DNA from 2 places in the Martinezella sp. CNPSo 3795 genome. Region 2 is predicted to be linked to the other one. Evidence: predicted binding sites of a transcription regulator. Region 2 holds the regulator's gene; the other holds the start of a gene.

Region 1 (7,451 bases), on a different contig from region 2:
TACTGTTGACTCCGATCATGCGATCCCGCCTCGGCTTCTGATCCTGGATCACCTCGACAGGCTGCTTGAAGCCGCCCATGGCGCACTCACGCGCCAGGCCCTGTTTTCGGACGAGAAAGCCCCCTCCTCAAGGCTAAGGCTCTCCTTCCACGTCGATCATCGCGACGCAGTTCAAAACGGTATTCGCACCTTCGTCGCCATCGTCATCGGATCCTGGTTCTGGATCGCAACCGCCTGGCCATCCGGCCCGAGCTTCATTGTCATTCTCGGTGTCATCTGCGCCCTGTTTGCCACCCGGCCCAATCCGGTGGTCGGCGGAATGGGTTTCCTCAAGGGCGGGCTCGTCGCGGTGATTGCGGCAGCGATCTGCAATTTCGCCATCCTGCCGATGCTGTCGGACTTTACCGAACTGGCCATGGTCATCGGCATCATCATGTTTGCAACCGGGCTTGCCATGCGCAACGTCCGCACTGCCGCCCTGGCAACGAGCTTTGCCTTTCTGTTTCTGGATCTGGTCGGCCCAGATAATACCAGCCGTGCCGATGCGGCTTCTTTCATGAACGGTGCCCTAGCGCTGATCCTTGGTGTGGGATCGGGCGTACTCGTCTTCACGCTGCTCTTTCCATCCAACCTGCCGGCAAAGCGGCAGCGCCTGCAACGCGCCACGCTGCGCGATCTGGCGGATATCGGCCGGTCTCCGGGCCATTGGACGAGAGAGCATTGGCTGAGCAGGACGGCCGACCGCCTGGCGGGCCAGGCCGCAGCGAATGCCGGCGTTCCCGAGAAACAGGCGGAAGACGACCTAAGGGGAATGCTTGCCGCGCTTGCGATCGGCGAGGCTGCGATCACGCTCGCCGAACTGGCAAGAGAGCACCCTCATCTTGCCAAACCACTGAACGTCGTGCTGCGTCAGCTCGGCCGCGGCGATCCGGCTCGTCTTGCAAAAGTCTCGCGCGCGGCCGCCCAACATCTTTCCTACTGGATCAGCAAGCCCGACATCTCGACCCGCCACACGCTGATCCGTGCTGCGACCCAGCTCGACACGATCGCCTCGGCGGCATTGAACCACGTCGATTACCTTCGCCAAAAGCGAACCGCCTGAAAGCGTCAGGCACTCTCGGTATCCGCTGCCGGGAGCGCCCCAGCCGATATCCGCTTGCGCCGTGCCGAGCCGAGCACGACGCTCTGCACGCGGCGCGTAAGCGGCTTCTCGATACCTCTGAAGAGCGCCAGGGCAAGCAGGGCAGCAGCGAGCGTCGAGAAGCCAGCGAACAAACCAAGCGGCAGAGCCCCTCCGATCACTTTCGCCCAAATGGCTCGCATGGGTCGCAGGATAAAGGGATGGGCGAGGTAGAGGCTATAGGAGGCATCTCCCAAAGCGACACTCCAGAGTACAGGTCTCTTATGAGGCAAAACAGGACCGATTGCGGCCGCAAGAACGAACAGAGCCGCAGGCAAACCGCTTCGCAGGAATTGCGGCAAGGCCGCATCGTTCCAAAGCGTGGAGACATGAACGAAGCCAAGAAGCCCTATGGCCACGAGCCCGAACGCAATACCCTTGCCGATCCTCACGCCGCTGCGGAAAATCAGAGCGACATAGACGCCAAACAGGAACTCCAGAATGATCGGGCTCGTCCAGAATGCTATCTGGACATGGCTGGGGTCAACGAGATTTCCGACGAGCGCCATGCCGACCATGAGCACCGACAGCCAGATGACCCCCACCCTTATCGGCAAAAGGAGCGCCAGTGCGAAGAACACATAGAACAGCATCTCGTAATTCAGAGTCCAGCCAAGCGCGAGCACCGGCCTGATCTCCCCCACGCCACGCCCGGACGGAATGAAGAAATAGGAGGCGAGAACATGGGATATGGAGCCGACGGGAACGACGAGCAGCGAGGGTGCCGCGAGCGCGCCAAGCAGCATGATACTCGTCAAAAGCCAATAGAGGGGGACGACACGAGCGCAACGCCGTAAAAAAAAATGCAGCGGAGCGCCGCTCTTGCCGAACTCCGATGCTGCAGTGTGGGTCATGATGAAGCCGGAAAGAACGAAGAAGATGTCGACGCCGAAACCGAGATTCCAGGCAGAGCCATCGACCGCTGCACGTCCTGTCGCTGCTGCAAGGATCTCTGTTTCGTGCAGAGCATGGGCGATGACCACGGAAGAGGCTGCGAGCGCGCGCAGCACCTGAAGGTTCAAGAGCATATGAGCGGATTTGCCGGCGTTGCCGCCCGCATCTCGTCCCTCAGGTATTTCCTTATAAAACCTCACCGGAAAGCTCAGCGAATATTGCCCTGGATCTCCATTTGGTATCCACGACAATATAATAACTCGTCGCCGCATGCATAAATCGGCAGCCCTGCTTTAGATTATAGTTATTCTTCAGTTAATATTTCAGACGTTAGGCAGGATAAGCCGTCGCCAGGATGATATGTGCCTGAATTTTAGCAGCAACTTCGCCGCTACCGTGTCTGGCTTCGATTGCGGCGGCGACATAGTCGGTCGCAGCCTGCAGCTTCTCCGCTTCTCTGGCTTCGATTTCGTTACGGAGCAGAGTTCCCTGACAATAAGCTACGGCCGGAAGACGCGGCGAAGATGCCCGGCTTTGCTCGGCCCTCGTTTCAATCGCAATTTCGGAGAAACCAGCGTTCTCGAGATCGCCGCGAATCCGATCCACATCGTGATAGCCATGCGGAGTGCGCGCCAGAAAGCGTGGCGGATCGTTGGGAAAAATCCGGGCAAGCGCGTTCGTGACATCATCCGCGAATATGTTCTCTTCGATGCGGTCCCAGACGTTGAAGAGGAAATGCCCACCGGGCTTCAGAACGCGCTTTGCCTGGCGGTAGGCCGAGATACGGTCCGGAAAAAACATGGCGCCGAACTGGCAAAAGACGAGATCGAAGGATGCATTTTCGAAGGGCAACGACTGGGCATCCGCCTGCTGCCATGTGATGCGGCTGTCGGGAGCCTGCCGCGAAGCGGCGTAATCGAGCATCGGCTGGTTGAGGTCGGTGACGACGTAGTTTGCACCGGGGGATAATTTCGGCGCCAATGCGCGGGTGACAACGCCGGTGCCTGCAGCGATTTCCAACACTGCGTCGGGCCGCAAGGACGCTGCTCGCTGGGCTATATCTGCCGCATAAGGCTCGAAAATCAACGGCACCATATGGCGGTCGTAATTTTCCGGAATCGAGCCAGCGAATAGCTTGTCTGCTTCCAACATCGCATCACCCGCTGCGCGCCTGAGAAAGCCCGATACTAGCATATCGCAGCAGACGCGTCATTCAGCTCTGAAGAGACCCAATCGCACAGAACCGGTCTATTCAGCCCGCGTCACCGCGCGCAAGCACGTCCAGAAGCTGGCTGGTGTTGTCGATGGAGAATTGCACGCGCTCGCCCGGCCAGACGGATTCCGAATAGGAAATCGGCGTGCCCTTGAGATCGACATCCACCTTTCTCGACACAGCCACCGGCTGAGACATGGACTGGCAGAGCTGTTTCGCCTCTTCGCTTGTCGGCAGACGGACGACGATATCCGTGCGCAGGCGGATATAGTCGGGGATGCCGTATTCGGCCAGAATGACGGTGACGCTTCGCCCGCTGCGCCGCGCCTCGTCGAAACCTGGAAAACGGCGCACCGGATAGTAAGCATGCGAATAGTTGATCGGCTCCTCGTCGGCAAAGCCGCGGCGGACAATATGATAAACCGGCTCACCAAGTGGAAGCCGCAAAGCCTCTGCGATCAATTCCGAAGCCGGGACAACCTCCTCATGAATGGCCTGACCGAGCGGTTCTCTGCCTTGATCGAGCAGGTTCTGGGAAAAGCGCGTGCGTTCGGACAGGCGATAGTCGAGGCGACTATCCCTGACGAAGGTTCCGCGCCCCTGCTCGACCAGCACGAGCCCCCGGCTTTCGAGACGGGAAATGGCGCGCCGTATGGTGTGCCGTCCGACGCCGAAACGTTCCATCAGGTCGGATTCCGTCGGAAGCTGCGCCTTTGGTGACAGGCGACCGGTCAGGATATCCTCCGCAATATCGCTCTCGACCTGTTGCCATTGCCCGTGCAGCAATTTCTTCTCCATGCCTGCCTTCCGAATTCAACCATGTCATTCGAATGTCATATATCGGCTACAGCATCGATTTTCAATCTGTGCCCGATATCGGAAATCCAACAAACAGCAGCCAAAGTCAATTTTACCCTCGAGCTTTAGCGCTTAGCCACGCTTTCCTTCATATGGGTGTCACTCGCCATCGTTAGGTAAATATCCGAATGTTTTATTAATCATTCGGATATTGAGGATAAGATGGTAAGACTTGATCGTCGTCAATTTATCGCGGGCACGACCGCAGTCATCGGCACATCAATCGCTATGACCGGCAAGGCCCGGTCCGCCGACGCGGCTATCGAGATTTCGAGCACCTGGGGCTCCGACAAGCCGTTCCAGAAGGTTGTCGACGCTTTCAATGCTAAGCAGCTCGGCATAACCGTTACCAACCGTTTCGACGGCGACTATGAGGCCGTGACCGCCAAGGCGGTCGCGAGCGTCGCCGCTGGCCGTCCGCCGGCCATGATGATCACCGGCTGGAAGTTCGGCTATTTCGCCAAGCGCACGCTCGGCGCCCGCGACCTTCGCGAGATCAATTCCGCAAAGGCAGAGGCAATCCTCGCCAATTTCCGCCCGTCGGTCCTACCACTGGTCAGCATCGACGGCGCCGTCATCGGTCTTCCCTGGGCGATGTCAACGCCGATAACCTATATCAACAGCGACATGTGGAAGGCTGCCGGCCTCGATCCCAATCTGCCGGAAACGCCTGATACCAAGTGGCTCTACGAAGGCGCCCGCAAGCTCGATGCGGCCCTGAAAGGCAAGCATCCGACCTATCGCTCACCGATCTCCCTCTCCAACAACGAATGGACGAGCCAGTCCTTCATCCAGAATGCCGGCGGCTTCATCATCGATCCCGATGGCAAGTTGGCCCTAAACAGCGCGGAAGCCATCGCCGGCATGACCGAATATTGCGCCCCGGCCCATGAAGGGCTTTGGCTTCCCGTCAGCGACAAGGAGCAGACGGCCGCGTTTCAGTCCGGCGCACTTGCGATTTGCACAACCAGCTCGACCGCCGCCGTCACCTTCCCCTTCGGTGCGGCAAAGGCTGTCACGACCAAATTCCCGGGGCTTCCGGGACATCAGCGCAAGATGAACAGCGGCGGCAATTTCCTTGCCATTTACACGCGTAACAAGGAACAGGCGGAGGCCGCTCTAGCCTTCCTCGAATTCTGCGCATCGAAGGAAGGCCAGACGCTTTGGTCTCAGACCGGCTACCTCAACACCTCGACGCACGACATTCCGCTCATCAACGAGTTCATGAAGCCGGCGGCGGCTCAGCTCGGCGATGGCCTGACCGCAGAGACGATCTGGCCCGGCAAGCGCGGCCTCGAAGGACAGGCCGTGTGGCGCAAGTGGGTCTCGCGTATGCTGCTCAAGGAAACGACGGTTGCCGACGGTATCAAGGGTGCTCATGACGAGCTTGCTGGGCTGATTTCGGCATAGGTTCGCATCATGCCATTTCGTCTTCGATCGCTGGCCCCCTACCTCTTCGTGGGGCCAGCCGTTTTTTCCGTGGCGATATTCCTCTATGGCCCGCTGATAGCGTCGATGTTGTTATCGGTGGTCGACTGGAATCTGCTGTCGGCAGACATCCGCTTTGTCGGCGTCGATAACTACGCGTCCATCTTCGACAATCCAGATTTCCGCATGGCGGCCTGGAATACGCTGCTTTACTGCACCGTCCTCATCCCGGCCGAGATCGTCATCCCACTGATCTTTGCGGTCATGCTGCATTCGGTGCGCAAGAATCCGCTGCAAGGGCTCTATCGCGGCAGCCTGTTCCTGCCGACGATCGTCGCCTATTCAGTGGCAGGCGTTGCCTGGTCCTGGCTTTTCAATCCAGTCAACGGTCTCTTCAACGAGGTGCTCGGCCATTTCGGCTTTCCGCCGTCGCGCTGGCACACGGATCCGAACCTTGCGCTCCTCTGTGTCAGCCTCGTCACCTTCTGGAAGACCTTCGGCCTCAACATGCTTTTGTGGCTGGCAGCGCTCGCGAACCTGCCGCATCAGCTGCGTGAGGCGTCTGAGCTCGACGGTGCAGGTTCGACGCGGCATTTCTTCGACATAAGCCTGCCGCTGATGACGCCGACGGCCTTTTTCATCAGCGTCACGACCTTCTTCCATGTGCTTGACGACATTGTCGGCGTCATCGATGTGCTGACCCATGGCGGACCGGCGGGCAGAAGCTCGAGCCTTCTCTATTTCCTGTGGCAGCAGGGTCTGTTGTTCTTCCAGTTCGGGCCGGCAAGCGCCGTTGCCGTCATCATCATCGTTCTCGTGCTCGCCATCACCTGGCTGCAGTTCCGCGTCAGCGAGAAGCGGGTGCACTACAGATGAGCGATATCGGTCACAAGCTTCACAGGTTGCTGCTCCATGTCGTGCTCATGGCAATCTGCATCGTCACCGTGTTTCCGCTCGTCTGGATGGTGACGGCGGCCTTCACGCCAAACGACATGATCATGGCGAGAGCCGTGCGTTTCTGGCCGGAAAATCCGACGCTTTCGAATTTCGCCATCGCCGCAAGCCGTCATCCGATCTGGATGTGGCTTTGGAATTCCATGCTGACCGCCACCCTGATCACCGCCGGAAAGCTCGCTCTCTCCGTGCCGGCCGGCTTTGCCTTCGGGCGACTCGAATTCAAGGGGAGGCAGCCGCTGTTCTGGTTCGTTATCGCCACCATGTCCTTTCCAAACGTGCTGGCGATCATTCCGACCTATATCGCCGTGGTGAAACTCCAGGCCTTCAACACCTATGGCGCGATGATCATCCCATCGATCCCCTATATCGGCTTCTATGTCTTCTACATGCGGCAGGCTTTCCGGTCGCTTCCCGCTTCGATATTCGAGGCGGCACGCATGGATGGAAGCGGATTGTGGCGGCAATTCATCGAGATCGGCATCCCCAATGTCATTCCGGCAATATCCGCCCTTTCGGTGATTTCCTTCATGGGGGCCTGGAACATCTATCTCTGGGGTCAGCTTGTACTCGATGATGCCTTCAAGAAGACGCTGACGACGGGCATTGCCGCCTTCGCCGATTTGGAGGGTGCAGAGCGGGCCTGGGGACCGCTGATGGCAACAAGTCTGTTGTCGATCGTCCCCGTTCTCTTGATCTTCCTGCTGGCGCAGCGTTTCATCGTCGATGCGCTGGCACCAGGCATTGATGACAGATAGGCGGATGCATGCCCCGAGTAATCGTAATCGGATCGGTAAACCACGATCGCATATGGCAGCTGGATGCACCGCTGGTTCCGGGCGGACGCATACAATTTTCGTCCCGCACGACCCGCCTTGGCGGCGGCGCATTCTATACAGGCCTGCAATTGCTGGAATTGGGAGC
Region 2 (7,451 bases):
GGGCACCTCGTAGAGGTTCGACAGGTGCCAGACCTTGTCGGCCTGGGCCTTCAATTCGGCGACGAGATGAGGATGGGCGTGACCGAGCGAGTTGACCGCGACGCCGGCTGCGAAATCGAGGTAGCGCTCGCCATTTTCGGTGACCAGCCAGACGCCCTCGCCTCGCTCGAACCGTAACGGAGCGCGCATATAGGTGTCATAAAGCGGCGTGGTCTCGGCCATGGCCATATCTCCTGATCACAACTTTAAGGACCGATCGCTTCGATTTGATGAAACGGGTCCGAAAAAATCAAAAATGCCGCCTTGCGGCGGCCCGGGCACTATTGATGTTTTGCATCGCGATGTCAACAAAACTGGCGTTTTAGCAGGTGCGAGATAGCGCTTGCGGGCAAAAGAGATAGGTTCGGCGGCGCCTATTGCAGAAATGCCACGCCTAGGCAGCAAGTTGGGGAAAACCTCGAAATCGATTCCTCAAGATTCTCGCGACTCTTGTCACGGAGTCAGCCTCACACTAGGTTAAAAAGCAATTGCTAGACTGCATGCGGCGGAACTAGTCACCACAATTTTAGAGCGTTTCGCGCCTCGTTCCCATGCGAGGCAATGGTGAGGGATTCTGCCATCGGAAACGCGACAGCGGAGACAGGGCATGAATTGGACAGACGAACGCGTCGAGAAGCTGAAAAAGCTATGGTCCGAAGGGTTGAGCGCCAGCCAGATCGCTGCGCAGCTCGGTGGCGTGAGCCGTAATGCCGTTATCGGCAAGGTGCACCGCCTGAACCTTCCTGGCCGAGCGAAGGCGGGCGGCACGGCAACCGCGACGCGCACGCCAAAGCGCAGTGCCGCGGCTCCCCGCGCAACGACCTACGGCTCGCGCGTCGCTACCCGCACCGTGGTCGCCCGCCAGCAGGGTGCAACCATGCTGAAGGAAGAGATCGAGATAGATTCCGTCAATGAAATTCAGTATCGCCCGGCATCGAACGTCGTCGTTCCGATCTCCCGCCGCCTCGGCCTGACGGAGCTGACGGAACGCACCTGCAAATGGCCGGTCGGGGACCCGCTGAAGGACGACTTCCACTTCTGCGGCAATGACAGCCCGGATTCGTCCCCCTACTGCACCTATCATCAGCGCATGGCCTACCAGCCGGTGCATGACCGCCGTCGCAACAACGGCTGAAAGTTACCGCAAGACAAAGAGAAACGGGCCCCTCGAGGCCCGTTTTTCTATTTCCGCCGCTATTTAGTAACACCCGAGCGGCGAGCCGCTCAGGCTTCCATGGAATAGCCCGCGCCGCGAACGGTGCGGATGACATCCTGCATATTGGAGAAATTGAGCGCCTTGCGCAGACGGCCGACATGGACGTCGACCGTGCGTTCATCGACGTAGATATCGTGCCCCCATACGCCATCGAGCAGCTGCGAACGCGAGAAGACGCGGCCTGGCGAGGACATCAGGAACTCCAGCAGGCGGAATTCTGTCGGCCCCAGCCGGACTTCGCGGCTCTTGCGGTGGACGCGATGGGTTTCGCGGTCCAGCTCGATATCGCCGCAACGCAGCACCGTGGAGAGAACCTCCGGGCGGGCGCGCCGCAGCATCGCCTTGACGCGGGCCATCAGCTCCGGCGTCGAGAACGGCTTGACGACGTAATCGTCCGCGCCGGTCGAAAGTCCGCGCACGCGCTCGCTTTCCTCGCCGCGAGCCGTCAGCATGATGATCGGCAAGCGCTCCGTCTCCGGCCGCATACGCAGCCGGCGGCAGAGCTCGATGCCGGACACGCCGGGGAGCATCCAGTCGAGGATCAGGAGATCGGGGATGCGCTCCTGGAGACGCAGCTCGGCCTCATCACCTCTGAGGATCGTGTCGACCTCGAAGCCTTCGGCCTCAAGATTGTAGCGCAGCAGAACGCTAAGCGCTTCCTCGTCTTCTACAACAGCAACTCTCGGAACCATGCGCCTATGGTCTCCTTTCTTCGCTTCCAGATTATTCCGTCACTGCGCCGACGGTGTTGGCGGTATCGTCCTTCGGGCGCTCGCCTTCCGGCTGAGCACCGGTCGCCATGTAATAGATCGTCTCGGCGATGTTGGTGGCATGGTCGCCGATGCGCTCGATGTTCTTGGCGCAGAAGAGAAGATGCGTGCAGGTGGTGATGTTGCGCGGATCTTCCATCATGTAGGTCAGCATCTCGCGGAAGAGCGAGGTGTACATGGCGTCGATTTCCTCGTCGCGTTCGCGGATCGACACGGCTTTGTCCGGCGAGCGGGTGGCGTAGACATCAAGAACTTCCTTGAGCTGGCTCAGTGCCAGTTCGGAGAGGTGTTCGATGCCACGAGCGAGACGACGCGGCACGCCCGTGCCCTGAACGGCGATGACGCGCTTTGCGGTATTCTTGCCGAGATCACCGACGCGCTCCAGATCGGAGGCGATGCGGATCGAGCCCATGATTTCGCGCAGGTCCGCTGCCATCGGCTGACGACGAGCGATGGTGACGATCGCCTTGTCACCAACTTCGCGCTCGGCATGGTCGAGAACGACGTCGTCGGAGATGACCTTCTGGGCCAGGGCCGCGTCGCTGTTGACGAGAGCGCGTACGCTGTCGCTAACCATCTGCTCGGCCAGGCCGCCCATTTCGGCAATGCGGCGCGTCAGAAACTTCAGGTCTTCGTCATAGGCAGAGAGAATGTGAGTGGAGACCATTTTTCTATCCTCAAGTGAACTGTGTGAAAGGAGCCGCGCGCCTGCCATCATCAACCAAAACGGCCCATGATGTAATCCTGCGTGCGGAAATCGTCGGGATTGGTGAACATCTTATCGGTGTCGTTCTCCTCGACCAGGTGGCCGAGATGGAACATTGCGGTACGCTGCGAGACACGAGCGGCCTGCTGCATGGAATGCGTCACGATGACGATGGTGAAATTCTCCCGAAGCTCGTGGATGAGATCCTCGACCTTGGCGGTTGCGATCGGATCGAGCGCAGAGCACGGCTCGTCCATCAGGATCACCTCCGGGCTGACCGCAACGGCGCGCGCGATGCAGAGGCGCTGCTGCTGGCCGCCCGACAGGCTCGTGCCGGCGTCATGGAGCCGATCCTTCACCTCACCCCAGAGACCGGCCTTCTGCAGACTGGTTTCGACGATATGCTCGAGATCGGCCTTCGAGCGATGCAGGCCATGGATGCGCGGGCCGTAGGCGACATTCTCGTAGATCGACTTCGGAAACGGGTTGGGCTTCTGGAAGACCATGCCGACGCGGGCGCGCAATTCCACGACGTCGATGCTGTCGTCGTAGACATCCTGATCGTCGAGCGTGATCTTGCCGGTGACGCGGCAGGTCTCGATCGTATCGTTCATGCGGTTGAGGCAGCGCAGGAAGGTGGACTTGCCACAGCCGGAAGGGCCGATCAGAGCCGTGACCGTATTGGCGCGGATCTTCAGATTGACGTCGAAGAGCGCCCGCTTGTCGCCGTAGAACACAGAAACGTCCTGGCCGATCATCTTGTAAGGGATCGTCGTCATCTTCTTGGCCAAGGCTCTTTCGCTGGCAGCTTCCGTCATCATGTTCATTTCGTGCGCCCTCCCTTACCAGCGCCGCTCGAAGCGGCGGCGCAGCAGGATGGCGCCGATGTTCATCGCGACGAGGAAGAAGAGGAGCACGATGATGGCGCCGGACGTCCTTTCGACGAAGGCCCGCTCGGCTTCGCTCGCCCACATGTAGATCTGCACCGGCAGCGCCGTCGAGGGATCGAGCGGCGATGCCGGATAATTGGCAACGAAGGCGACCATGCCGATCAGAAGCAGTGGCGCGGTCTCTCCGAGCGCATGGGCAAGCCCTAGGATCGTGCCCGTCAGAATGCCAGGCATCGCGAGCGGCAGAACATGATGGAAGACCATCTGCATGCGCGATGCGCCAAGACCGAGCGCTGCGCTGCGGATCGACGGCGGCACTGCACGCAAGGCGGAGCGCGTGGCGATGATGATCATCGGCAGCGTCATCAGGCTCAGTACAAGGCCGCCGACCAGCGACGCCGAGCGCGGCAGCCCCATCATGTTGATGAAGACCGAGAGACCCAGCAGGCCATAGACGATCGAGGGGACAGCAGCGAGATTGTTGATGTTGACCTCGATCAGATCCGTCAGCCGGTTCTTCGGTGCGAACTCTTCCAGATAGATCGAGGCGGCAACGCCGACCGGCAAGGCAAGTACGAGAACGGTCAGCATCAGGTAGAGCGAGCCGATCAGCGCGACACCAAGCCCGGCGGCTTCCGGCCGGCTCGAATTGCCCGACAGAAAGAGACCGCTGTTGAAGGCCTTATGAAGCGCGCCGCTTTCGCTGAGTTGCTTCATCCATGCGACCTGGCGGTTGGAAATCTTGCGATCCTTCTCGCTGACGGTCAGATCGATCTGCCCCTTGTTGGCGGAATCGATGTTGGCGCTGGCCCGGAATGTGACGCTCTGTGTCGTCCCTATGATAGAGGGGTTGGCAACGACTCTGTCGCGCAACACGATCCTGGCGCTGTCCGACACCATCGCCATCGCCTCGCGTACAAGCGTGCGATTGGCCGGATCGATGCCAAGCGCTTTCACCAACGCATCGCGCACCAGTACGGGGTAATTGGCAGCGATCAGCACCTTCGGATCGTTCATGCGCTTACCCGTCGGGTCGATTACCTTCTCGGTGAATTCGATCGGCAAGGTGATCGAAGTCTGGACAAAGGCGGTATAACCAGTGCGGACCACGGTCGAGACCAGGATGATAAGGAAGACGAGACCGAAGATGACGGCGGTCATCCCATAGGCGCGAAAGCGACGCTCGGCGGCATAGCGCCGCTTGATGCCGATATCTCGGTGCACAGACGCACCCGGCGTCAGACCGCGCGGCATGTTGAGCTGAGAGGAAGATACGACGCCGCTCATTCGTATTGCTCCCTGTATCGACGGACAATGTAGAGCGCATAGACGTTGAGGCACAGCGTCAGGCAGAACAGCGTGATGCCGAGGGCGAAGGCGACGAGCGTCTGCGGCGAGGTGAATTCCAGATCGCCGGTCAGCTGATTGACGATCTTCACCGTGACCGTCGTCATCGGCTCGAAGGGATCGAGCTGCATGCGCGCGGCAACGCCTGCGGCCAGCACCACGATCATGGTTTCGCCGATCGCCCGCGACGCGGTCATCAGCAGCGCGCCGACGATGCCGGGAAGAGCGGCCGGCAGCAGGACGCGCTTGACCGTTTCCGAGCGGGTGGCGCCGAGGCCGAGCGAGCCGTCGCGCAGCGACCGCGGCACGGCCATGATGATATCGTCCGACAGCGAGGAGACGTAAGGGATGAGCATAACGCCCATGACGAAGCCAGCCGTCAAAACGCTCTGCGCCTCGATGAAGCTTCTGTAGTTTCCGGTCATAAGCCCGTCGATCTCGGCGGAGATATCGCGCAGGAAGGGGCCGACTGTGACAAGGGCGAAGAAGCCGTAGACGATCGTTGGAATGCCGGCCAGAACCTCCAGCATCGGCTTGGCGATGGAGCGAACGCGAGCCGAGGCATATTCGGCCATGTAGATCGCGGCGAACAGGCCGATAGGCACGGCAAAGAGCATGGCGACGAAGCCGATATAGACCGTACCTGCCAGGAGCGGGATCAGACCGAAGGTGCCCGAGGTCTGCGCGCCGGCGCCGGTGAAGCGCGGGTCCCAGACGGTACCGAAGAAGAACTCGCTGGCCGGCACCATACTGAAGAAACGCGCCGCTTCCGAAAGCATGGAAACGACGATGCCGACCGTTGTCAGCACCGCGATGGAGGAGGCAACGATCAGGGCTCCGAGGATGACTTGCTCGACCCGGTTGCGGGCGCGAAAACGCGGCGCAATCGCGTGAAGGCCATGGGCCGCGCAAAGCAACGACAGGACGATCGCCGCCGCCGCCATGACCATGCGGCTCAATTCGCGCATGCCATTATATCTATTCGCGGCCTCGATCATGTAGCCCGTGGGGCGTACGGCGAGTGGAACGCCCTTCTGCGCCAGCAGCAACTGAAGATCGGCCTTGCCGCCATCGACATCGGCAAGCTCCTGGCTATCGAGCATGCGCATGCCGCGGGCGATGCTGCGCACCATGCCGTAGCTGAGATTGAGCTCAGCCGGCGGCAGAGACTGAACCTCCTCGGGAAAGGATTTGGTCACCAGGCGGTCGATGACGATGGGACTGACGATCAGCCAGGCGCAGATGAGCGCCAGGGGCGGAAGTACCGCCCATATGGCGGCATAGGCACCGTGATAGCCGAGCCGGGAATGCATGGACGAAGACCTGCCGCCCGACAGCGCGGCCGCCCTCACCCGCCCCAGCACGAAAGCGGAGGCGCCGAAGACCGACAAGCAGAGCAGCAGCAGCGATACACTCATTCCCATTCCCCGGCGAACCCCGGGGCAGCGGAAAGCCGCACCGGTGCCCGACCCTTCAGCAGTCACATGATCTTCCCGCCCGCGAAGTCCTTGCGGATCTGGTCGCGCTCAGCATCCGGCGCCGGCACGAGGCCATATTCCGCCAGCGGGCCGTCCGGTCCGATCATCTGATCGCTCGTGAAGAAATCGACATATTCCTTGAGCCCCGGGACGACACCCAGATGGGCTTTCTTGACGTAGAAGAACAGCGGTCGCGATACCGGATAGGTGCCATCGGCGATCGTCTGGCCCGAGGGTACGATGCCGCTGACGGTGGCGACCTTCAGCTTGTCGGCGTTGTTCTGGAAGAAATACAGGCCGAACACACCGATGCCATGCTTGTTGGCATTAATGCGGGCCAAGGTCTCGGGATAGTCGCCATCGATATCGACTGCGGCGCCATCCTTGCGCACGGCAATGCATTTCTTCGCCTGCTGAGCGGCATCCGAGAATGCTGCCTTGATGACATCGGCCGCGCCGGAAGCCTTGCAGCCGGCAGCAAGCACCTTCTCTTCGAAAACTTCGCGCGTGCCATGCTTCTCGCCCGGAATATAGGCGGCGATTTCAAAATCCGGCAGCGATGGATTGATCTCAGACCACTTCTTATAAGGATTGGCGACGAGCTTGCCGTCGACGACGACCTCGGCAGCAAGCGCCTTGTAGAGATCGACCGGTTCGAACCTGATATCCGGATTGCTCTTGTCGAAGGCAAAGACGATGCCGTCATAGCCGATCTTGACCTGCTGGATGTCAGCGACACCGGCAGCCTTGCAGGCTGCGACTTCGCTGTCCTTGATCGGACGAGAGGAATTGGCAATGTCGATCGAATCCGTTCCCACACCCTTGCAGAATTCCTTCAGGCCGGCTCCGGAGCCGCCGGACTCGACCACCGGGGTCTTGAAGTTGGTGAAGGTCTCGCCGAAAGTTTCGGCCACGATCTTGGCATATGGGAATACGGTCGATGAACCGGCGATCTGAATTTGATCGCGAGCGGTTGCAGTGCCGGCAAGGGCAACCGATGCAACC

Evidence for each region. The regulator PhoB, encoded in region 2, activates phosphate uptake and scavenging genes when phosphate is short. The targets are predictions, from matches to a motif close to TGTCATNNANCTGTCAT.
Region 1: phnF (phosphonate metabolism transcriptional regulator PhnF) is a predicted target of PhoB. The motif match lies at 4,108-4,124, and genes of this name have one in related genera.

The regions. Positions count from the first base shown of each region.
Region 1 is NZ_JBXSOQ010000001.1:127,621-135,071, forward strand. It holds gene AC13QY_RS00630 (FUSC family protein) at 1-1,102, shown strand, start outside; gene AC13QY_RS00635 (acyltransferase family protein) at 1,108-2,274, opposite strand; gene AC13QY_RS00640 (class I SAM-dependent methyltransferase) at 2,405-3,226, opposite strand; gene phnF (phosphonate metabolism transcriptional regulator PhnF) at 3,327-4,085, opposite strand; gene AC13QY_RS00650 (extracellular solute-binding protein) at 4,308-5,555, shown strand; gene AC13QY_RS00655 (carbohydrate ABC transporter permease) at 5,565-6,449, shown strand; gene AC13QY_RS00660 (carbohydrate ABC transporter permease) at 6,446-7,285, shown strand; gene AC13QY_RS00665 (PfkB family carbohydrate kinase) at 7,294-7,451, shown strand, end outside.
Region 2 is NZ_JBXSOQ010000005.1:119,552-127,002, forward strand. It holds gene AC13QY_RS16195 (aspartate aminotransferase family protein) at 1-222, opposite strand, end outside; gene AC13QY_RS16200 (GcrA family cell cycle regulator) at 647-1,174, shown strand; gene phoB (phosphate regulon transcriptional regulator PhoB) at 1,264-1,947, opposite strand; gene phoU (phosphate signaling complex protein PhoU) at 1,979-2,692, opposite strand; gene pstB (phosphate ABC transporter ATP-binding protein PstB) at 2,743-3,558, opposite strand; gene pstA (phosphate ABC transporter permease PstA) at 3,574-4,908, opposite strand; gene pstC (phosphate ABC transporter permease subunit PstC) at 4,905-6,386, opposite strand; gene AC13QY_RS16230 (substrate-binding domain-containing protein) at 6,449-7,451, opposite strand, start outside.